DNA from 3 places in the Ornithinimicrobium pratense genome. Region 2 is predicted to be linked to each of the others. Evidence: predicted binding sites of a transcription regulator. Region 2 holds the regulator's gene; each other region holds the start of a gene.
The links. Region 2 encodes LexA, which represses DNA repair genes until DNA is damaged. Its sites were predicted from a motif close to TCGAACANNTGTTCGA; they were not measured.
Positions count from the first base shown of each region.

Region 1: FY030_RS11290 (HNH endonuclease signature motif containing protein) is a predicted target of LexA. The motif match lies at 2,745-2,760, and genes of this name have one in related genera.
Region 3: FY030_RS09365 (alpha-ketoglutarate-dependent dioxygenase AlkB) is a predicted target of LexA. The motif match lies at 2,059-2,074, and genes of this name have one in related genera.

Region 1 covers NZ_CP044427.1:2,456,965-2,462,394, reverse strand. Annotated here, with positions in the region: gene FY030_RS11305 (glycoside hydrolase family 32 protein) at 1-127, opposite strand, end outside; gene FY030_RS11300 (maleylpyruvate isomerase mycothiol-dependent enzyme family protein) at 214-864, opposite strand; partial or broken gene FY030_RS16890 (phosphotransferase) at 1,090-1,632, shown strand; gene FY030_RS16885 (hypothetical protein) at 1,917-2,153, opposite strand; gene FY030_RS16880 (hypothetical protein) at 2,132-2,446, opposite strand; gene FY030_RS11290 (HNH endonuclease signature motif containing protein) at 2,761-4,095, shown strand; gene FY030_RS11285 (maleylpyruvate isomerase N-terminal domain-containing protein) at 4,196-5,023, shown strand; gene FY030_RS11280 (alpha/beta fold hydrolase) at 5,107-5,430, shown strand, end outside.
Region 2 covers NZ_CP044427.1:965,918-971,347, forward strand. Annotated here, with positions in the region: gene FY030_RS04380 (Sir2 family NAD-dependent protein deacetylase) at 1-143, shown strand, start outside; gene FY030_RS04385 (DUF2382 domain-containing protein) at 265-1,239, shown strand; gene FY030_RS04390 (PRC-barrel domain-containing protein) at 1,367-1,699, shown strand; gene lexA (transcriptional repressor LexA) at 1,863-2,582, opposite strand; gene FY030_RS04400 (LysM peptidoglycan-binding domain-containing protein) at 2,835-3,311, shown strand; gene FY030_RS04405 (hypothetical protein) at 3,317-3,967, opposite strand; gene FY030_RS04410 (glycoside hydrolase family 65 protein) at 4,097-5,430, opposite strand, start outside.
Region 3 covers NZ_CP044427.1:2,047,291-2,052,720, reverse strand. Annotated here, with positions in the region: gene ptsP (phosphoenolpyruvate--protein phosphotransferase) at 1-1,331, shown strand, start outside; gene FY030_RS09365 (alpha-ketoglutarate-dependent dioxygenase AlkB) at 1,410-2,048, opposite strand; gene recO (DNA repair protein RecO) at 2,166-2,897, shown strand; gene FY030_RS09355 (isoprenyl transferase) at 2,902-3,687, shown strand; gene FY030_RS09350 (Fur family transcriptional regulator) at 3,818-4,222, opposite strand; gene FY030_RS09345 (metal ABC transporter permease) at 4,219-5,262, opposite strand; gene FY030_RS09340 (metal ABC transporter ATP-binding protein) at 5,259-5,430, opposite strand, start outside.

The DNA.
Region 1 (5,430 bases), 1.5 Mb from region 2:
CGACGCCCTCGGGGTTGGTCTGGAAGAACAGGTGGTAGACCCCGTCGACGAAGACGAGGCCGTTGGGGTCGTTCATCCACGTCGAGCGCGGGGTGAAGTGTCGGGTGGGGCGAAGGTGGGACGTCACCGGCCCAGTATCCGCCGAGGAACCACACCGGTCTGGACACAGGGCGTGCGGACGCTGCCGACGCGCTCCAGGTCCCTACGGCCTACTCATCCTCTGGCGGCCGCGAGCCGGTCGCGCACCAGCGGCACGCCATCGCCGTCGAGCTGGTCGAGGTATGCCGTGCGCCCGGACATCGTCATCGCCAGCGCCTCGGCGGTGCCCTCGACGAGGGGACCGGCACCCCATACCCGGTCCTGGTCCGTGGCTCGCCACGCGAGCCCGTCCAGGAAGCCCTTGGAGGCGAGGAACGACGCCTGACCGCGGGGCGAGACGATGATGTCGATGACCGTCTCCCAGCGATCGGGTTGGACCGTGACGCCCAGGCCCTGGGGGAGGGTGAGGTCTCGCAGGTGGATGCAGCTGTCGGCGTAGGGGCCGGCGGCGCCGATGTACCAGGGCTCGGCAGGCGTGCCGGCGCGCCGCCGCAGCTCACCGCTCACCTCCGCAAGCGGCCGGTCGGAGAGACGGGCCGCGATGACGTCGCAAGCCCGCGCCATCGAGCGCACGCGCGCGGCGGTGAGCATGAAGCGCCAGGAGGGGACCATGATGGGTTGCAGCATGTGGCCGGTGAGGGTCCGCACGTCCCAGCCTTCGCAGAGCGTCGGGTCGCCCGCGTGCTCCTCGCCCAGGGCGTCGACGGCGTCGGCGAAGAGCAGGCGGTGCTCGGTCGTCCAGGTCTGCAGGTCGCGTGTGTCCACGTGGCCACCTTGGCATGAGGCGCGGTCGAGGCGGTGCGTCAATCGAAGGCGCCTCGCGGTGACGAAATGCTGCCACAGGTTCGTGACATCGCGACTCCGCTCCGTCGATGTGCGCGCACTTATCTGGGATGTGCCGGTGAGCAGCACCGCACCGTGACAGACCGGAGCCGCCGTTGCCCGCGCACCTCTCAGCCGTAGGCGCCGTACCGGTACTACGGTTCTGGGGTGACCGAGGATGTCGAGCAGACGCTGGCTAGCGAGGGTGTCACCCACGTGGTCCGGGTTGGGCAGACCGTGCGCCGTCCGGTGCGGCCGTTCACGGCCACCATCCAGGCGTATCTTGCGCACGTGCGCAGTCGGGGATTCACCGAGTGTCCCGAGCCGCTGGGGTATGACGCACAAGGACGGGAGATCCTCTCCTACGTGGCTGGTGACGTGCCGGTCGAGCCGTTACCTGCCTACGCGACGACGGTAGAGGCACTAGGAGCACTGGGGGCGCTCATTCGTCGGCTGCACGAAGCGGCAGACGGTTGGCTCCCGCCAACTGGTGCGACCTGGGGCGGAACTCCTGGAAGACGGCCTGCCGGGGTGGTCCCCCTGATCGACAAGGCGGAGCTCGTGTCGCACATGGACTACTGCCCCGGCAACGTTGTGTTCGCCGACTCACGCCCGAAGGCGTTGATCGACTTCGACCTCGCCCGGCCGACCACGCGTGTCGCCGACCTCGCCAACGCGCTCTACTGGTGGGCACCCCTTGTCGATCCTGAGGACCGGGCTCCCTCGCTGGTCAAGGCACACATTCCCACCCGGGTGCGCGCCTTCGCCGACGCCTACGGAATGACGGCGGGCCAGCGGGCCCAAGTGATTCCGTCTACCCCTTATGCCGCCATGGGTGACCTCTGCCTGCCACGGCCATGCCGCGTCCTGCGCGCTGGCCCACTTTTCAAGGAATCGGTGACCACGTCGGGAGCACCGCCGCGTGGGAGGCTAGGCCGTGAGCGATCGATGGTGCAAGCCTCGCTCCTCAGCGAGGTGGTCACCCACCTGCTGGTTCAGCCGCTTCGAGGAGCAACGAGCGCCCCGCTACCCATGACTACCAGCATCACGACGCCGGCGGTGACGGCTGCCGCAGCAGCGGCGGTGGCCCCGGTGCCCAGCCAGCCAACGACAAGGCCGATCAGCCCGATGCCGGCCAGCAGCCACCCCAGGGTGCGAAAAACGGGTGCCCGGAAGGCTGCGGCGAACGGCACGAAGTGCAAGCCAACGCCTAGGGCCACCAGGGCAGGCATGAGAGCCTCCCGGTCCGCCTGGGCCAGGGCGACCCCCCGAGGAAGAAGAACAGGAGCATGCCGGCCACCGACCCTAGGTAGACCAGACCAGCCCGGGGGTGCGGCGGCTGCCCGGCCGGTAGCGCCGAGGCGGGGCGGAGCCACACCGCCCAGACGTAGAACGCCACGGCGGCGACGTAGGTGATCAGGGCCACCGTCGGCCACGCTCCTGGGAGGGCTGCCCGGTTGACCAGGACGAAGACCGTGGCACCGATCAAGCCGATGATGCTGCCGAGGCGGTAGGGGTGGCTCACGGATGAAATCCTAAGTACCCGATGGGCCCGGATCAGAATCTGGCTCTTCGCAACTGTGCGCGATCATCGATCCCGTCTTCACGTGGGTCTGCTCACAAGCGCGACCACGCGGCTGCGGAGGGATCTGGGCCACGTTGGCCTGCGGGACGAGTTCGACGCCGTCATGAACACACATCCATGCACCACCTCGCCACTCCTGGCCGACTCCGCTCTTGACTTGCGACCTTGTCGGAGCCCGGAGCGACAGTGACCGACTAGGCACCGTCACCTCCGGCGAACGGGGTTTGTCGGTGCCGCATCGTACAGTTGTTCGCATGAAGCAGAGTTGGACCGGAGAGGTGCTCCGGACCACCGCGGGGGAGGTCCGGGAGGGTCGGCTGCCCGCAACCCGGCTGCCCGGGGAGCAGGTGGTGGGGTGCCTGCGCGAGGCGGGGCGGGAGGCGACATACGCTGACCTGGCCACTCAGGAGGTTGCCCGGCTGCAGGAGGCGGAGCTGCGGTCGGGGTTGGAGGCGGTCTCGACGGTCGCCTCCGCGCTGCAGCGGGCGCGGGTGCGGCTGGCCTGCGAAGCACGCCAGCGAGGGCTGCACACCGCTGAGGGGATGAGCCTGGCCGACTGGCTGGCTTTGCGTTGTCCGGACCTGGCCAAGCCGGTGCTGCACGCCCTGGTCCGTATGGCGCAGGCGGGCCAGGAGCAGGTCCATGCCCCGTTGGTCGACGGTGTGCTGACCGGAGGTATGTCGCTGGAGCGGGCGGCCACTCTGCACCGGGCCCTGACGCGGATCCGCCGGGCAGTGTCGCCCGAGGAGTACGGGCAGGCCGTGGACCTGATGGCGAAGTCCGGCTGCAAGCCGGACTTCGACGACCAAGACATCAGCGCGATCATCAGCAAGCTGCTGCAGGAGTGCCTGCCGGAGAAGGACCACGAGGAGCGACGGCGGGCCCAGCACGAGCTGCGCGATGTGCACGAGTCGTCGCTGGCCGACGGCTCGGTCAAACGGATCATCATGACCTTCGGCGACGACGCCGACTACGCGGCCGTCAAGGCGATCCTGACCTCCCCGCTGGCGGCACCGGCCTCCCGCGAGGAGGTCAAGGCGACCGGTGAGGAAGACCGGCGCACGCCCGGGCAGCGGCGCTACGACGCGTTGATGACCGTGGTCCGCCGCGGCGTCGCCGGCAGCAAAGGTCAACCGACCACCACGAAGGCGACCCTGATCGTCACCCTCGATCTGGAGACCCTGCGGCGCAGCCTGGCCGAGACTGACGGGCAGCTGCCCGGATGCGGCGCCACCGCCGCCGGGGCCACCGTCAGCGCGGAGTCGATCCGGCGGCTGGCCTGCGAGGCCGACATCATCCCGATGGTGCTCGGCGGACCGTCGGAGGTCGTGGACCAGGGCCGACGCCACCGTCTCGTCACCCCCGGGCAGCGGGTCCGCCTGGCCGTGCGTGACAAGGGTTGCACCGTCCCGGGCTGCACCGTGCCCGCGACCTGGTGCGACGCCCACCACGTCATCCCCTGGGCCCGGGGCGGCAGGTCAGACCTGTCCAACTACGCCCTTCTCTGTCCCCGGCACCACACCTGGGTGCACGAACGAGGGCTCAGCGCGACCGTCGACGACCACGGCGTCACCTGGCACCTGCGATGACCCCGCCCCGCGCCCGGCTCCGAGCGAGCCGGGCCGCAGGCATGCCTCGGACTGCGCCAGGTCGTGGACCCGATCGTGCGAGGGCTGTCATGATCCGGGTATGGAGCACCGCACCGTCGAGGAGCACGTCACCGGGCTGCGCACGGCGGTAGACGCCTTCGCACGCTTCGCCGCCCGGTCGGGGGTGGACGCAGTGGTGCCGACCTGTCCGACCTGGACCGTGCGCAAGCTCCTGGCGCACCAGGGGATGGTCCACCGCTGGGCGCGGGCGAACCTGCTCGGGCAGGACTGCCACCCGCCGAGCTGGAACGCTGAGGGCCAGCAGGCCGCCGACCCGGTCGCCTGGCTCCTCGAGGGCGCCGACGCCGTGATCGGCACCCTGCGGGAGGTGCCGGATGACGTCCGGGCCGACGTCTTCCTCAAGGACGCGCCCGCGCCGCGGGTGTTCTGGGCGCGCAGGCAGTGTCACGAGACGACCATCCATGCGGTCGACGCGCTCGCCGCGAGCCTGGGCCGGCTCCCCACGCCGCAGGACGCCGACTTTATCGACCCCCAGGTCGCCCTGGACGGTGTCGACGAGATGCTGACCGGTTTCGTCACCCGGGGCAGGTCGCGCTTCCAGGGCGCGGGGCCGCTGTGTTTCGGCGTGAGGCCGGCTGCGGGGGACCGGGCCTGGGCGGTGGAGGTGCAGGCTGACGGCGCGGTCGTCACCACCCGGCTGGAGGGTGAGGGTGGTGAGATCGGCCCAGGAACCGCCCCCGACAGCCCGGTGGCTGCCGACCCCGATTCCGAAACCGTGACGATCCGTGGGTCAGCGCCTGCGCTCTACCTCGCCCTGTGGAACCGAACCTCGCCAGACGCCGTGGACGACCCCGTAGGGATCCTGGACCGGGTCTGGCGGCAACGGGCCAGGGTGCGCTGGAGCTGACGGGCGGCTACTAGGCGGCGGGAGAGGCCGCACGAGCGCTGGCCGAGGCCGTAGGGTGCGAGCGTCGGGGCACCTGCCGCCACGTGCCGGCACGGCCAGCTCCGGACATCGCATACCTGCTCAAGGAGGAGACAGAGATGACCCTGGAGAACCCGTTCTACACCCCCGAGGTGCAGGGGCCCTACGAGCTGCACGGGCTCGGCCGGTTCGAGCTGGAGGAGGGCGGCGTCGTCCCGGACCTGCAGCTCGCGGTCGCCACCTACGGCGAGCTCAACGAGGCCAGGGACAACGCCATCCTCATCCCCACCTGGTTCTCCGGCACCCACCAGGCGTGGGAGCTGACCTACATCGGGGAGGGTCGGGCGCTGGACCCGTCGAGCTACTTCATCGTCGTGGTCAACCAGATC
Region 2 (5,430 bases):
CCGTGCTCGTCGTGACCCGGGGCCAGACCAGGGCCGATGCCGAGACCACCGTGCACCTGGACGCGCTCCTGGACGATGTGCTGCCCCGGCTCGCGGACGAGGTGGCACGCGCCCCCTCGCGGCCCCGGGCGGGTCCGGCCTGAGGGCCACCTCTAGGGGTGCCGGGTGTCGCTCCAAGATGCACCAACGCGCGGTCGGTGATGGAGTCGTTACTGAGCCCCGGCCGAACGGTCAGGGCAGGAACTGACTCGAAGGAGGCGACACATGAACGTCAGCCAGGAGCAGATCAACGAACTCTACTCGGCCCAGGTAGTCACCCAGGATGGTGAGAAGTTGGGCGGCGTCGGCCAGGTGTACCTGGACGACCACACCGGCGAACCGAGCTGGGTGAGCGTGAAGACCGGTTGGTTCGGCACTAGCGAGAGCCTGGTGCCGCTGGACGGAGCCGAGCTCTCGTCCGAGGGCACGGTGCGCGTGGTCCCCAGCAAGGACGTCATCAAGGATGCGCCCAACGTGGACGCGGACGCCCACCTGTCCGCAGAGGACCAGGACGCGCTCTTCCGCTACTACGGCAGCGCGGGGGTCAACGTCAGCCGTTACGACGACCTCGACACGGCCGGGACCGCAGGCACCGGCACCCACACTGGAGGCACGGGGGACCGTGACGCGGCCGTGGGCGACGTCATGGGCCACCAGGGCGTGCATGCTGAGGGGCACACGACCGGCGGCGACGTCGGCAGCGGGCAGCGCACGGGGGACGCCGACCTGCACCGTGCGGGCGGCTCCACCGACGACGGCTCGATGACCCTGCACGAGGAGCGGGTCGACGTCGGCACCCAGCAGGTGGAGACCGGCCGGGTGCGCCTGCGCAAGCACGTCGTCACCGAGCAGGAGAACGTGACCGTGCCCGTCCAGCGCGAAGAGGTCGAGATCGTCCGCGAGCCCGTCGCCTCGGGTGACGTGGACGCCGGCGGTCGGCTCCAGGATGAGGAGGCCGAGGTGACGCTGCACGAGGAGCGTCCTGTCATCGACAAGGACGTGGTCGCGACCGAGCGTGTCGGGCTCCAGAAGGAGACCGTCACCGACGAGAAGCAGGTTGTCACCGACGTGTCCCACGAGGAGGTCGACGTGGACCGTCAGGGCGAGGGCCTGGGCGGCACCGACCGGGATGGCCTTGGCGGCACCGACCGGGATGGTCTGGGCGGCACCGACCGGGATGGCCGCGGCAGCGGCGTCTGACGGACAGTGATCTGAGGCCGCCTAAGCGAGCCTGACCAGGAGGGGCACGACCGGTGGGTCGTGCCCCTCCTGGTGTCCCGGGGGAGCAGACTGCAGGGACGCCGCTGCACGACATCCAGGAGGTCCCGTGGTCACCCAGGCTCAGCTCGACGCCCTCTACGACGCCGAAGTCCTCGACCAGGCCGGAGTGAAGGTCGGTCCGCTGGACAGGGTCTACCTCGACAACGCCACGGGCGTCCCGGCGTGGGTCTTGGTGCGGACCGGGTGGCTCGGTGGCCGCCGGGTGTTCTGCCCCTTGACCAACGCCGAGGTTGTGGGCACGCAGATCCGCGTCCCCTACCCGGTCGGGATGATCAAGGACGCCCCGGAGATACCGGCGGTCGAGCACCTGACCGAAGACGAAGAAGAGCAGCTGTACGACTATTACGCGATCGACGAGGGGCCGGCTCCGTCGGCCTGAGCCGGCGGGGGTCCTAGCCGGAGCTGGCCGGCGCTGCTCCGAGCGGTTAGGTCATTGCGCAGGCTGCCGGGGCCGTGCCCGGTGCAGCGGTATGGTGCGGCGCCGCCTCCGGAGGGGATGGAGGTCGAAGACGACGCCGCGGTCTAGGGGGGCTTCAGGCGGGTCAGACCCGGCGCAGGACCGCGGTGACCTTGCCCAGGATCGTGGCGTGGTCGCCGTCGATCGGCTCGTAGGCGGGGTTGTGGGGCATCAGCCAGGTCTTGCCGTCGCGATGGCGGTAGGTCTTGACCGTGGCCTCGCTGTCCAGCAGCGCGGCCACAATGTCTCCGTTGACGGCGGTCGGCTGACGGCGCACGACGACCCAGTCGCCCTCGCAGATCGCGGCGTCGATCATCGAGTCACCGACCACGTTGAGCAAAAAAAGCTCGCCGTCGCCGACCAGCTGCCGGGGAAGGGGGAAGACGTCCTCGACCGCCTCCTCGGCCAGGATCGGCCCGCCGGCGGCGATGCGCCCGACCAGTGGCACGTAGGAAGGACGCGGCCGGGCATCGCCGATGCCGGTCTCGTCCACCTCACCGTGCGAGACCCGCCCACCATCGGTGTCACCACGCCGGTAGCCCTGGCCCTCGGTGGTGGGGTGGACGACCTCGATGGCGCGGGGTCGGTGCGGGTCGCGGCGCAGGTAGCCCTTGCGCTCGAGCATCTTCAGCTGGTGGGCGACCGAGCTGGGTGAGGTCAACCCGACCGCCTCACCGATCTCGCGCAGGCTCGGCGGGTAGCCGCGGGCGTCCACCGAGTCGCGGATGACGTCGAGGACGCGCTGCTGCCGGTTGGTCAGCTTGGCCCCACCGTCTCGGTCGGGCAGCTCGTGGATCGTGGCCATGGGTCTCCATCCCCTCGTTCTGTCGCCACTCCCGCTGCTTGTCAGGCTCCTGGCCGAAAGTCCAGGTCAGAGGGTTTGTCAGTGGCGGATGATTCAGTTCCTGACATGCCACAAGGGTACGTGCGCCAGGATCGAATGACAAACATCTGTTCGGTCCGCGTGTCGACTTCCTCGGACGGCTGTGCTACAACTAGGACAAAGTTCCATCGGACAAGCGTCCGAAGGACCAAGAGGAACAGGAAGGTGATCAGCATGAGCACTGCCACCCTCGAGACCACTGCGGCCCTCCCGCTGGGGCTCGCCCCGGGCCGGTCCGACCGCCGACGCGCACCGCGCGGGATCCCCCCACACTTGCGACTGGTGCCGACCGGAGCCGGCGGCAGCAGCGCCGCCCACGGCGGGGCGCTGGCCTCCGCAGCGGGCCGGACGCTCGCAGCCCGACGTGGCGCGGTCAGACCGCTGCGGATCACCCGGCGGGGCCGGCTCGCGCTGACGAGCACCGCCACCCTCGTCGTGGCTCTCGTGCTGCTGTCCCTCATGGGGTTGATCGGTCCGGCCGGCGCGACCAGCTCGATCGTCGTCCAGCCCGGGATGACCCTGTCGCAGATCGCCGCCGAGCAGCTGCCCGACGTGCCCCTGAGCGAGGCGGTCACCGACATCCAGCGGGCGAACAAGCTGAGCACGAGCTCGATCGCCGCAGGCCAGGAGCTGGTGATCCCCGGCCGCTGACCGGGTCAGCCCTCGCGGCCCAGGGCGGTCCCGTCCGCGCCGTCGGACCCCGCGCCACCGGCCGGGTCGACACCCTGCGCCGTGGAGTAGACGGCGTCCCAGACCATGGGTAGCTGCCCGGTGGGGATGAAGTAGCCCGCGATATGCGGGTCGAACATCAGCCCGCCGATGCCGGCCTGGCGGTAGGTCTCGGCCGACTCGACGACCTCACGGGGGGGCAGGGCAATCGCGCGCAGGTCCTCATCCGGCCCGATCATGCCGTTCTTGACGGCGAAGTCCCGCGCTCGCTCGGCAGCCGTGAAGGTCAGCACCATGAGCTGGTCCTCGATCGTGGCCGCAGCCGGCGACTCCAGGCCCTCGTCGCCCACGGCGATGAACCACCAGTGGTCCAGCGACATCGTCAGCCGCCACAGCGCGGTCATCCCCACCTGGTCGTCCGCTCCGGTCACCTGCGCGGCCAGCCGGTCGGTCTCCGACGGCGGCAGGTCACTGCCCCCGGACGAAAGGGGCCGACCCCCTTCGTCATCCTCCTGGACGCCACCCTCGGCGTGCTCGGTGCCAGGGACCCCGGGCCGCTGCCCCTCGTAGATCGAGTCCTCCGGCGCAGTGCCGGGGCGGTCGTCGTCCTGGAAGGGCAGGGCGGTCGGATCGGTCATACCCGCTATCCGACCACACCGGCCCTGGCGCGCCAAGACGGATCGCCGGAGGCTCCGGATGCTGACCCGGCCTTGTGCCGCAGGTGCCAGGGCCGGCCCCGGCGGCACAGGGCGGTTGCTGATCAGCCCTCAGACGTCGCGCGGGTGACGCTGGACCGGGACCGGCCCCGTGATGTCTGCCGACCCGACCGGCCAGTTGTGCGGCACGACCCCGGGCGGGACAGGGGAGGAGGAGACCCGCCGCGACTGCTCGCGGTCGGTGGGGATGCTCTGACCCCGGTCACCAGTGTCCGGTCCGCCGTCACGGCGCGGTCCCTGGTCGGCCAGCGGCACCCGCACCTCCTCGGTGCCGACCTGGACCTGCTCACCCCGCACGTGCACCGTCACCGGTCCGCCGACCTCGACCGCGATCGACAGCGCGTCGTGCTCCAGCCGCACGCGCAGCCGGCAGCCGTGCCAGCGCATCCGCCAGGTGAGGCAGTCCCACTCTCTCGGAAGGCGGGGGTCGAAGGTGAGATTGCCACCGTGGTCGCGCATGCCGCCGAAGCCGCCGACGAGCGCACTCCATACCCCTCCCGTGGAGGCGACGTGCACCCCGTCGGCCGTGTTGCCGTGCCGGTCGGTGAGGTCGACGAAGAGCGCGCCGTAGAAGTAGCGCAGGGCTAGGTCCTGGTAGCCCACCTCCGCGGCGACGATCGACTGCACGACCGAGGAGAGGCTGGAGTCGCCGCTGGTGATCGGGTCGTAGTAGTCGAAGTCGGCCAGTTTCTGCTCGGCGGAGAACTGGTCTCCGGCCAGGTAGAGCGCCAGGACGACGTCGGCCTGCTTGAGCACCTGGAAGCGGTAGATCACCAGCGGGTGGTAGTGCAACAGCAGCGGCCGCCGCTCGTCGGGGGTGGCGTCCAGGTCCCAGACCTCCCGCTCCAGGAAGTGCGAGTCCTGTGGGTGCACCCCGAGCCGGTCGTCGTAGGGGATGTGCATGCCATCCGCGGCCCGCTCCCAGTCGTCCACCTCCGACTTGCCCAGCCGCAGCCGGGCCACGGCCCGGGCCAGACCGTTGGCGTCGGCCATCTCGAGCTCGCGCACCGCCTCCACCGCAGCCCGAAGGTTGAGCTGGGCCATGACGTTGGTGAAGAGGTTGTCGTTGACCACGGTGGTGTACTCGTCCGGGCCGGTCACCGCGTGAATGTGAAAGCTCTCGTCGCCGTTGGGCTGCCAGAAACCCAGATCCGCCCACAGCCGAGCGGTCTCGACGAGGATGTCGACACCGTCGTTGCGCAGGAACTTCCGGTCACCCGTGGCCCGGGCGTACTTCATCAGGGCGTAGGCCACGTCGGCGTTGATGTGGTACTGCGCCGTCCCGGCCGCGAAGTAGGCCGAGGCCTCCTCACCGTTGATCGTGCGCCAGGGGTAGAGCGCGCCGTACTGGGACAGCTCCGAGGCCCGTGTGCGGGCCTGGTCGA
Region 3 (5,430 bases), 1.1 Mb from region 2:
TGCCGGACAGCTACCAACGTGAGCGCGCCCAGGACGTGCGCAGCATCGGGGACCGGGTGGTGCGCATCTTGCTCGACCATCATGAGCCGGAGTCGCTGGGGGAGGGCGTGCTGGTCGTCGACGAGCTCGACCCCGGTCTGGCGATCTCCCTCGACGCGCACTCGGTCAAGGGTGTCCTGACCCGCCGGGGCGGAGGACTGGGGCACGGCGTCCTCATCGCCCGGGCTCGGGGGGTGCCGGTGCTGACCGGTGTCGGCTCGCGCGCCGACGTCCCCCCGGGCACCCTGCTGGCCTTCGACGCCCGCAGCGGACGCGTCGACGTGGACCCCCCGCCGGAGGTGCAGACCGCCTTCGAGGCCATGCTCGAGCGTCGCCGCAAGCGCCGCGAGCGGGCCTTGGCCGACACGCACCTGCCAGTGACCACGCGGGACGGTCTGCGGATCACGGTCAAGGCCAATGTGTCCTCGCTCGCGGTGGCCCGGCTCGGGGCCGGGCTTGGGGCGGAGGGGTCCGGGCTGGTGCGGACCGAGGCCGTCTTCGCCCGGTCACGCACGGCCCCGACCGTGGAGCAGCAGCAGGAGGTCTACGGCGCGATCGCGGCGGCATACCACCCCCACCCCGTGACGATCCGCACCTGGGACGTGGGCGGGGACAAGCCCTTGGACTTCCTGCCGTCCTGGCCCGAGGCCAACCCCTTCCTGGGTGAGCGCGGCATCCGGGCCTTCCGTGAGGACCCGACCGTCCTGATCGACCAGTTGGAGGCGATCTGCCGGGTGGCGCAGGAGCACCGGGTCAACGTCCTCTTCCCGATGGTCTCCTCGCTCGATGACGTGGACTGGGCCCGGGAGCGGCTCGCTGAGGCAGCGGCCCGGGCCGGTCTTCCGGGCCTGCCTGACCGGCTCGGCGTCGGGCTCATGGTGGAGGTGCCGGCCGTGGCGGTCCGGCTGGGGCGCCTCGCCCAGGGGTTGGACTTCATCTCCATCGGCAGCAATGATCTGTCGCAGTACACCCTCGCCGCCGAGCGTGGCAACCCTCGCCTGGAGCGCTGGTCGGACCCGCTGGACCCGGCCGTCCTGCAGTTGATCCGCTTCATCTGCGAGCGCGCTCCCGAGGGCGTGGTGGTCAGCCTGTGCGGCGAGATGGCCGCAGACCCGGACGTGGCCCGGCTCCTCGTCGGGCTGGGGGTGCGGGAGCTCAGCTCCACCGCCGCGGCGGTGCCCGCGGTCAAGGCCGTCCTTCGGGAGACGTCACTGGAGCAGCTGCGCGAGCTGGCGGCCGGGGCCCTTGCGGCCCGAGACGCCGGCGCCGTCCGCGAACTCCTGCATCAGTAGGGAAACCCGGCTCACCGCGTTGTGCTCACCGCGTTGTGTTGGTGCAGGGGGCGGCCGGTGGCAGGTTGGCCTACCGGCTCAGCGCACCCCGCGGGGGCGGAACTGGATGCTGATCCGCGGGCCGACCGGCTGGTGGGTCTTGGGCACACAGTGGTCCCAGGTGCGCTGGCAGGAGCCCCCCATGACGAGCAGGTCGCCGTGCCCCAGCACATGGCGCAGGCTCTCGCCGCCGCCGCCACGCGGACGGAGCAGCAGGGCCCGGGGGGCGCCGAGGGAGACGATGGCGACCATCGTGTCGTGGCCGGCCGCGCGCCCGAAGCGGTCGCCGTGCCAGGCGACGCTGTCGCGTCCGTCGCGGTAAAGACACATGCCGGCGGTCGCGAACGGCTCGCCCAGCTCCGCGGCATAGTGCTCAGACAGGGCCAGACGCGCCTGCTCCAGGATGGGGTCCGGCAGGCGCTCGCGCTCCCGGTAGAACCGTAGGAGCCGGGGTGTGGTGACCTGCTTGTCGTACATCTGCCGCTGCTCCCCCCGCCAGTCCACCCCGGCGGGGCCACCGAGCGCGAGCCGGGTGAAGAGCTCGTCGGAGCCGGTGACCCACCCGGGCCGCACGTCGACCCAGGCACCGTGGTCCAGGAGCGTGCGGCGGACCGCCCCGGTGAGGGGACGCAAACCGACCTCCTCCACCTGATCAAGCAGGGATCCTTGCAGCATCATGGGTCGAGAATAGAACACCTGTGCAGAAGGCGCCAGTGTCAACCGCACGGGTGTTCGCGTTTCCTGTTCCGGTGTGGCAGAGCGGTCATCCAGGGGGCGTGGGAGACAATGGTGACCATGCCCACCTATCGCGAGGCCGCCATCGTGCTGCGCACGCACAAGCTGGGCGAGGCCGACCGGATCGTCACCCTACTCACCCGCGGCCGGGGCAAGGTCCGGGCCGTGGCAAAGGGGGTGCGGCGGACCAAGAGCAAGTTCGGTGCCCGGCTTGAGCCGGGCATGGTGGTCGACATCCAGTGCTACGAGGGACGCAACCTCGACACCGTCACCCAGGCCGACGGGTTGGCCCCCTACGGCGAGGCGATCGCCCGGGACTATCCGGCGTTCACCGCGGCCAGCGTGATGCTGGAGACCTGCGAGCAGCTCACCGAGGAGGGGCAGCCGGCGACCCAGCATTTCCGGCTGCTGGCAGGGGGCCTGGCGGCGCTCGCCGTGCGCGAGCATGACCCCCGGCTGGTCCTGGACTCCTACCTCATCCGGGCGTTGGCCATCGGTGGCTGGCGCGCCAGCTTCGTCAATTGCGCCCGGTGTGGGATGACCGGGCCGCACCGGGCCTTCCACGTCCCCTCGGGCGGGGCGGTCTGCCCGGTATGCCGCCCGCCCGGCTCTACAGCTCCCGCCGCCGAGACCTTCGCCCTGCTCGGGGCGCTCATGACCGGGGACTGGTCGGTGGCCGACGCCAGCCAGAGCAGGCACCGGCGCGAGGCGAGTGGGCTGGTGGCCGCATATCTGCAATGGCACCTGGAGCGCGGGGTGCGGTCCCTGCGACACGTCGAAAGGACCTTCTGAGCCGATGGCGACCCGCCAGCCCGTGCCGCCCTTCCCCCACCCTTCCGGGGCCAGGCCCCCGGCGATCCCGGCCGAGCTCGTGCCCCGGCACGTGGCCATCGTCATGGACGGCAACGGCCGCTGGGCCAACCAGCGTGGTCTGAAGCGCACCCAGGGCCACGAAGCCGGGGAGGCCTCGCTGCTGGACGTGATCGCGGGCGGGATCGAGGTCGGCGTGCGGTGCATCAGCGCCTACGCCTTCTCCACCGAGAACTGGCGCCGCAGCCCCGACGAGGTGCGCTTTCTGATGGGCTTCAACCGCGACGTCATCCACCGGCGACGCGATGAGCTGCACTCCTGGGGCGTGCGCGTCGTGTGGTCCGGGCGGACGCCACGGCTGTGGCGGTCGGTGATCTCCGAGCTGCGCGACGCCGAGGAGCGCACCCGCGACAACGACGTCATCACCCTCAACTTCTGCGTCAACTACGGCGGGCGGGCCGAGCTCGCCGACGCGGTCCGGGCCATCGGTGAGGACGTCAAGGCCGGGCGGCTGTCGCCGCGCGGGATCGACGAGCGCACCATCGGCCGCTACCTCTACCACCCGGAGGTGCCCGACGTGGACCTCTTCCTGCGCAGCTCGGGGGAGCAGCGGACTTCCAACTTCCTGCTGTGGCAGAGCGCCTACGCCGAGATGGTCTTCCAGGACGTGCTCTGGCCGGACTACGACCGGCGGCACCTGTGGGCCGGGATCGAGCAGTACGTCTCCCGGGACCGTCGCTACGGCGGAGCGGTGGACGCTCCCAGCGCCTGACCCGCCCGCACCCCTCCCCACAGGACACGGCAGAAGGCCCGACAGGACACCGGGGCGTGTTCCCTGAGCCCTTGTGGCGTGTTCGCTCGAGCCCTTTGGCGTGTTCTCTTGAGGCCTTCGGCGTGTTCGGTCAGTGGGTGGGGGCGGTGTGGGCGCAGGTTGGGCAGACCCCGAAGACCTCGAGCGTGTGCTCCACCTGGGTGAAGCCGTGCTCGGCGGCCACGGTGTCCGCCCAGCGCTCCACGGTGGGGCCCTGGATCTCCACCGTGCGGCCGCACCCGCGGCAGACCAGGTGGTGGTGGTGCCCGGTGGAGCACTTGCGGTAGACGGCCTCGCCCTCGTCGGTGCGCAGGGTGTCGATCTCACCGGCGGCAGCCATCGAGGCCAACGTCCGGTAGACGGTCGCCAGACCCACCTTGGCCCCCGCGTCGCGCAGGCTGGCGTGCAGCTCCTGGGCGCTGGTGAAGTCGTCCAGCTCGGCCAGCTGCGCCACGACGGCGCTCTGCTGCCGGGTGGGGCGACGGGTGGTGGTCACGGTGCGGCCTCCTGGTTCTTCGGCTTTTCGAGGGTATGCGGCACGCCCAGCGGGTCGTGCTCGTGCGGGTGCACCTGGGATGCGTGCTCGTCGTAGTGGCCCTCGTGCGCCGCGTGCCGGTGACCGTCGTGCAGGTAGTCGACGTGGTCGCCGTGCGGGACCACATCGTGCCCGCAGCCGGGGCCGTGCTCGTGCGGGTGCCGTTCGGCGTGCCGGTGCCGGGCCAGTGCGATGGCGCGGCGGACAGCACCCCCCAGCGCGGCGACGGCGAAGAGGGCGATGGCCAGCAGCACGATCGTCCCGCCGGAGGCGGTGTCGGCGTAGAACGAGGTCACCACGCCGCCGACGGAGGAGACCACACCGATGAGCACCGCCCACCACCCCGCGGCCCGGAAGCTGCCGGAGAACTGCTGGGCGGCGGCGTTGGGAATGATCATCAGCGCGCTGATGAGCAGCAGCCCGATCACCCGCATCGCGACCACCACGGTCACCGCGGTGAGTACGGCCAGGACGATGTTGAGCGCGAGCACCGGCAGACCCGAGGCGCGGGCGTACTCCTCGTCACCGGCCACGGCGAAGAGCCGGTCGCGCAGGACAACGGTCGCCGCGATGATCGCGGTCGAGAGGACGGCGAAGACCCCGAGGTCCTCGCGCGAGGTGGTGGTGATCGCGCCGAAGAGGAAGCCGGTGAGGTTGCCGGTCTGCCCGCCGTCCGCGCGGTTGATGATGACCACGCCCGCCGCGATGCCCCCGTAGAACATCAGCGCCAGCGCCACGTCGCCCGAGGTTCGCCCCCGGGCCCGGATCAGCTCGATCAGGACACCGGCGATGGCGGCGGCGACCAGCGCTGACCACACGGGGCTGGTCTGCGTGACGACACCGATCGCCACTCCGGCCAACGCCACGTGGCCAAGCCCGTCGCCGATGAGCGAGAGCCGTCGCTGCACCAGGAAGATCCCGACCATCGGCGCGGCCAGACCGACGAACAGGGCCGCGACCAGCGCGTTGCGCATGAACTCCAGCGCGATCATCTCGCTCACGCTGACCCCCTCCCGGCCGCGCGGGCCAACTCGGCCTGGTGCACGGCATACCGCCGCGGCGTGCCGTCGAAGACCAGGTGGCCGGTGTCCACCTCGAGGATGCGGTCCACCACGCCGCGCAAGGCAGCCAGCTCGTGGGTGACGACGAGCATGGTGGTGCCCTCGGCA